Regions from separate parts of the Streptococcus sp. KHUD_017 genome, predicted to be linked through region 2. Evidence: predicted binding sites of a transcription regulator. Region 2 holds the regulator's gene; the other holds the start of a gene.
The links. Region 2 encodes HrcA, which represses chaperone genes, less so after heat shock. Its sites were predicted from a motif close to TTAGCACTCNNNNNNNNNGAGTGCTAA; they were not measured.

Region 1 (3,420 bases), 890 kb from region 2:
GCAAAGCCCATCTCATGTGTTACGATGACCATGGTCATACCTGACTTGGCAAGTTCTTGCATAACTGCTAGTACTTCCCCTACCATTTCTGGGTCTAGGGCAGAAGTCGGTTCATCAAAGAGTAGGACATCTGGTTCCATAGCAAGACCACGCGCGATAGCGATACGCTGTTGTTGCCCGCCCGACAAGCTTTGTGGATAGGCATCGGCCTTATCTGGCAATCCAACCTTTTCCAAGAGCTCAAGCGCTCTCTTCTCAGCCACTTCCTTACTTTCTCCCTTAGTCTTAATCGGAGAAAGTGTAATGTTTTCCATGACTGTCATATTCGGGAAGAGATTGAACTGTTGGAAAACCATTCCCATCTTTTCGCGCATGGCAAAAAGGTCATTTTTCTTATCCGTAATGTCAACACCCTCAAAGATAACCTTTCCTTTTGTAGCTTCTTCAAGGAGATTCATCGAGCGAAGGAGGGTTGACTTACCGCTACCAGATGGTCCAATAATGACCACTACTTCCCCTTTTTTAATTTCAAGATCAATCCCTTTTAAAACTTCATTTTTGCCAAAACTTTTATGAAGGTTTTCAATTTTTATAAGTGTTTCAGTCATTATTTTTTATCTCCTTGTCCCATACGATTTTCAAAAGCTTTCAAGGCCAGCGTCAAGATAGAGGTCATAATCAAGTAGTAAAAGGCTGCAAATAGAAGTGGAGTTAAAGGTAAGTATGTGGTTGTTGACACCGTAGTAGCTCCATTCCACAACTCCATAACCCCGATAGCTGACAAGAGCGAGCTATCCTTGATAATGGTAATAAACTCATTCCCCAAGGCTGGTAAAATATTCTTGATAGCCTGTGGTAAAATGACATAGCGCATAGCATTTTTAGGGCGAATACCTAGTGAATAGGCTGCTTCTAGTTGTCCTTTTGGCACTGCATTAATCCCAGCACGAACAGTTTCTGATACATAGGCACCACTATTCATAGAGATAATGATAATCCCTGGGATCAAACGAGTCAGATCAACATCTAAGATTCCAATTTGAATAGTCGGAGCACTAATATGCATCAAGGCAAAGGCAATCATAATCTGCACCATCATCGGTGTCCCACGGAAGACCCAGATGTAAAGATTAGCAAACCAAACAAGTGGTTTAATCTTCGAACGTTGTGCAAAGGCCAACAACACTCCTAGAATAGTCCCTAAAAAGACCACTAAGATAGAAATGATAATGGTAACAATAGCGCCGTAGTTAAAATATGGCAAATATTTCGGTAAAAAAGAAAAATTCATGGATGCTCTACTTTCTACATTTAATTTAAACTTAAAACTTGTATAAGGATAACATATTTTGTATAAAAATGCAACATCCTTACCTGATATTTTCAATAAATTTTCAAAGACGAGGGAAATAGCGAGAAATCTAAGTTTTTTCTAGTCAAGTAGAGTCTGTTTATGGTAAAATAGTAAAGATAAGAAATGGAGGAGAATCAAAATGGAATCACATTTGGTTAGAATCATCAATCGCTTAGAAGCAATGACAAAAGATGGTGGTAACTTGAAACGTAACTTTGAACGCGAAGGAGTTGTTGTCGCAGAGGTTGCTTTTAACCATGACGAAGAAAACGGACCACTCTTTACACTTCGTGATGTTGAAGCTCGTGAAACGTATACATTTGATAGCATTGACTTGATTGCAATGGAAATCTACGAACTTTTATACTAATAGTTGAATAGAGGCGGGAAAGTCTCCTGCTTTGACCAATGAAAATCCTTTTTGCATGACAAATAGGATTTTTCTTTTTATCCCTATATTTCATCTACAAAACTCTTTTATCATGAGTTCTAAGACTCAATCTTTTTACTTGCTTTCCCCTTCAATCATGATATAATGAGACTAAAGAACTTTGACTATTCTTGACCTTTCTTTTTTAGTCAAAGCCAAGAAAGAAACGAGGTAGAGGTATGCTCTGTCAAAATTGTAAAATCAATGACTCAACAATCCATCTTTACACCAATCTTAATGGACAACAAAAGCAAATTGACCTTTGTCAAAATTGCTACAAAATTATCAAAACAGATCCTAACAATAGCTTATTTAAAGGAATTACAGATTTAAACAACCGTGATTTTGATCCCTTTGGAGACTTCTTTAACGATCTGAACAACTTTAGACCTTCTTCAAATAACAATGTTCCTCCAACTCAGTCAGGTGGTGGTTATGGCGGCAATGGTGGTTATGGTTCCCAAAATCGCGGGCCAGCTCAAACACCTCCTCCTAGTCAAGAAAAAGGACTCTTGGAAGAATATGGTATCAATATAACTGAGATTGCCCGTCGTGGAAATGTCGACCCTGTTATCGGTCGTGACGAAGAAATCATCCGTGTCATTGAAATTCTCAACCGTAGAACCAAAAACAATCCCGTCCTTATCGGAGAGCCTGGTGTTGGTAAGACAGCCGTTGTCGAAGGCCTCGCTCAAAAAATTGTAGATGGAGATGTCCCTCATAAACTTCAAGGGAAAGAAGTCATCCGCTTAGACGTTGTTAGCCTTGTCCAAGGCACAGGAATTCGTGGCCAGTTTGAAGAGCGTATGCAGAAACTCATGGAGGAAATCCGAAAACGTGAGGATATTATCCTCTTTATCGACGAAATTCATGAAATCGTTGGTGCTGGTTCTGCTGGAGACGGTAATATGGATGCAGGAAACATCCTCAAACCTGCCCTTGCTCGTGGCGAACTTCAGTTAGTGGGTGCTACTACCCTCAATGAATATCGCATCATCGAAAAGGATGCAGCCCTTGAGCGCCGTATGCAACCTGTCAAAGTTGATGAACCAACAGTGGAAGAAACTATCACTATCCTCAAAGGTATTCAAAAGAAATACGAGGATTATCACCACGTTCATTATACAGACGCTGCTATTGAAGCCGCTGCTACTCTTTCTAACCGCTACATCCAAGATCGTTTCTTGCCAGATAAGGCTATTGACCTTTTAGATGAAGCTGGTTCAAAAATGAACTTAACTTTGAATTTTGTGGATCCAAAGGTTATCGACCAACGCTTAATCGAAGCAGAAAATCTCAAGGCTCAAGCAACTCGAGATGAAGATTTTGAAAAAGCAGCCTACTTCCGTGACCAGATTGCTAAATATAAGGAAATGCAAAAGACCAAGGTAACGGATCAGGATACTCCAATCATCAGCGAAAAGACGATTGAACACATTATTGAGCAAAAGACTAATATTCCAGTTGGTGATTTGAAAGAAAAAGAGCAGTCTCAACTCATCAACCTAGCAGACGACCTCAAGGCTAATGTCATCGGTCAAGATGATGCAGTTGATAAGATTGCTAAGGCTATCCGCCGTAACCGTGTTGGGCTTGGAACTCCAAACCGTCCAATCGGTAGCTTCCTCTTTGTTGG
Region 2 (3,420 bases):
CTATCAGAACAAATTATACTTCTATTATATCATATTTATAAAAATACTCTGCTAAATTGTTGAAAATAAGTATACAATATACTTTAGCATCGAGTCAGATTATCTCCGCATAACACCGCTATTTTTCGCTGTTTTCGGCAGGCGACTTATTATCATTCTACAAGCACTTTCAGTCGGGCTGGTGAGCTATTTTTCAAAAATAAATAATCACATTTAAACATTTTGAAAGTATAAAATATCTACATCAGCCGTTCAAAAATTGGCGTAAATTTTACCATAATATTTTTGTTTAAATAAAGATTTTTTTATGTCAAACGGATTTTAACAATGCGGATGCTTCCTATTTTGCTCCTCTTTTTAGCTCTACTACCGGTTTTCTCAAAGTTTGTCAGTGGAAGAGGTTATTTCGGTTGGGGAATGTTTTTGATTGTTATCATAGACTGTACTTTATTGATAGTTTTCACGATTCAGATTTCTTATATTTTTTGGAGATTGTTTCAAAAGTGGAAAGAATTATCTGATAAATAAAACCATTTTGGAGGTTAGACAATGAATAGCAAAGTACAATTTCGAATGTTTACCATTTTTGATTTGGATAAGGTAGAAGATTATTTGCATGAGATGCATTTGAAAGGTTGGAAATTTAAATCGAATCGTTTTGGCTTTTTCTATTTTGAACAATGCCGACCAGATGATGTGATTTACCGTGTGTGGAATACCAGCTACCTTAGAAAAAATGAGGTAGATTTACAAAGTGTTAAGGATAGAGGATGGGAATTTGTGGAAAATTGTTCTTATACTGTTTTTCGAAAAGCAACTTGTGATGTAGATTTAAATGATCAATCTTTCATGGACAATCGTCTTCGATGGGCTGATGTGAAATCTAGACTTCGTATATCTACAGTTTCTATCTCTGGCGGTCTAGTTATTTGTATGAGCTTGTTTCGCGAAAGTCTCTCTCAGTCTTTCTTTGTTATTTTCGCCCTTTATGCCCTCATGATTTCTTACCTAATCTATAGTTTTTATAGACTTAAAAAGAAATATCTTGAGAATGTAAGATGATTTTCTAGGTCCTCAGACCGATTTTTAGCACTCTTGATAAAAGAGTGCTAATTTTTTGAGTTTTTGTCTTGACATTCTTTTCTAAGGGTGTATAATAGAATCATAAGTTAGCACTTGGATGTGTCGAGTGCTAAAAAAAGATCTATCAGAGAGGAGTGACGAGATGGTTACGGAACGTCAGCAGAATATTTTAAATCTGATTATTGACATCTTTACCAAAACGCACGAACCTGTTGGATCTAAAGCCTTGCAAGAGTCTATCAACTCTAGTAGTGCTACCATTCGAAATGATATGGCAGCTCTAGAAAAGCAAGGTTTGCTTGAAAAGGCTCATACTTCCAGTGGTCGTATGCCGAGTGTGGCTGGTTTTCAATACTATGTCAAACACTCCCTATCCTTTGACCGTTTAGCTGAAAATCAAGTTTATGAGATTGTAAAAGCCTTTGATCAAGAATTCTTCAAGCTTGAGGATATTCTTCAAGAGGCAACGAAAATCTTGTCAGACTTGAGTGGTTGTACGGTTGTAGCACTGGATGTAGAACCAAGTAGGCAGAAGCTAACAGCTTTTGATATTGTTGTCCTCGGGCAACATACAGCTCTTGCTGTTTTTACGCTTGATGAGTCTAGAACAGTTACCAGTCAGTTTTTGATTCCGAGAAATTTCTTGCAGGAGGATTTAAATCGTCTCAAGACTATGATTCAGGAACGTTTCCTGCAACAGACTGTTTTGGATATTCACTACAAGATTCGGACAGAGATTCCGCAGATTATCCAACGTTACTTTACAACAACGGATAACGTCATGGACCTCGTCGAACATATCTTCAAAGAAATGTTCAATGAAAACATCGTGGTTTCTGGGAAAGTCAATCTTTTGAATTTCGCTAATTTAGCGGCCTATCAATTTTTTGATCAGCCACAAAAGGTTGCTTTGGAAATTCGAGAGAATCTGATTGGCGACCAGATGCAAAGTGTCCGAGTTGCGGATAGCAAAGAATCTTGTCTTGCTGACTTAGCAGTGATTAGCAGTAAGTTCCTGATTCCCTATCGTGGATTTGGAATTCTTGCGATTATAGGTCCAGTCAATTTGAATTATCAACAATTGGTAAATCAACTCAATGTTGTTAATCGAGTTCTGACTATGAAGTTGACGGATTTTTACCGCTATCTCAGCAGCAATCACTATGAAGTGAATTAAGATTGAAATCATTAAAGGAGGCGAAAATGGCCCAAGATATAAAAAATGAAGAAGTAAAAGAAGAGGAAGTTGTTGAACCAGTAGAAGAAACAACTACCGAGAAGTCGGAATTGGACTTAGCGAATGAACGTGCCGAAGAATTTGAAAACAAATATCTTCGTGCCCATGCAGAAATGCAAAACATTCAGCGCCGTGCCAACGAAGAACGCCAACTCTTGCAACGCTATCGTAGCCAAGATTTGGCAAAAGCAATCTTGCCATCACTTGATAACCTTGAACGCGCCCTTGCCGTTGAAGGGTTGACAGATGATGTCAAAAAAGGACTAGAAATGGTCCAAGAAAGCTTGATTCATGCTCTGAAAGAAGAAGGGATTGAAGAAATTCCAGCAGATGGAGAATTTGACCATAACTATCACATGGCTATTCAAACCCTCCCAGCTGATGATGAACATCCAGCAGACACTATCGCACAAGTCTTCCAAAAAGGCTACAAACTACATGACCGCATCCTACGCCCAGCCATGGTAGTTGTCTATAACTAGGCTAGAGAACTTAAAAACCTTGTCCGAAACGACAGAAAACTATGAAGAAAGATAAAAAATTATTCAGCTTTGCAATAGTGAGCGAAGCGAACCATTGGCGATACTCTTCGCCGTGACGCTATTTACGCAAACTTTGAGACCTTAGGCTCAAAGTTTAGTCAAAGAGATTAACGAAGTTAAGCTCTGACGGCGCCGTCACCTAAGAAGAGTATCAAAAAGAAAAATAGAATATAAAATTTAAGGAGAAAAACACATGTCTAAAATTATCGGTATTGACTTAGGTACAACAAACTCAGCAGTAGCAGTTCTTGAAGGAACTGAAAGCAAAATCATCGCAAACCCAGAAGGTAACCGCACAACTCCATCTGTAGTTTCATTCAAAAACGGTGAAATCATCGTTGGTGACGCTGCAAAACGTCAAGCAGTAACAAACCCAGATACAGTGATCTCTATCAAATCTAAAATGGGTACTTCTGAAAAAGTTTCTGCTAACGGTAAAGAATACACTCCACAAGAAATCTCAGCTATGATTCTTCAATACTTGAAAGGTTACGCTGAAGACTACCTTGGTGAAAAAGTAACCAAGGCTGTTATCACCGTTCCAGCTTACTTTAACGA

Region 1: ACVAMZ_RS02885 (ATP-dependent Clp protease ATP-binding subunit) is a predicted target of HrcA. The motif match lies at 1,821-1,847, and genes of this name have one in related genera.

What each region holds. Positions count from the first base shown of each region.
Region 1 is NZ_CM142175.1:586,150-589,569, reverse strand. It holds gene ACVAMZ_RS02900 (amino acid ABC transporter ATP-binding protein) at 1-608, opposite strand, end outside; gene ACVAMZ_RS02895 (amino acid ABC transporter permease) at 608-1,291, opposite strand; gene ACVAMZ_RS02890 (DUF1797 family protein) at 1,494-1,724, shown strand; gene ACVAMZ_RS02885 (ATP-dependent Clp protease ATP-binding subunit) at 1,964-3,420, shown strand, end outside.
Region 2 is NZ_CM142175.1:1,557,131-1,560,550, reverse strand. It holds partial or broken gene ACVAMZ_RS07755 (DUF2812 domain-containing protein) at 310-528, shown strand; gene ACVAMZ_RS07750 (DUF2812 domain-containing protein) at 550-1,062, shown strand; gene hrcA (heat-inducible transcriptional repressor HrcA) at 1,226-2,260, shown strand; gene grpE (nucleotide exchange factor GrpE) at 2,287-2,802, shown strand; gene dnaK (molecular chaperone DnaK) at 3,056-3,420, shown strand, end outside.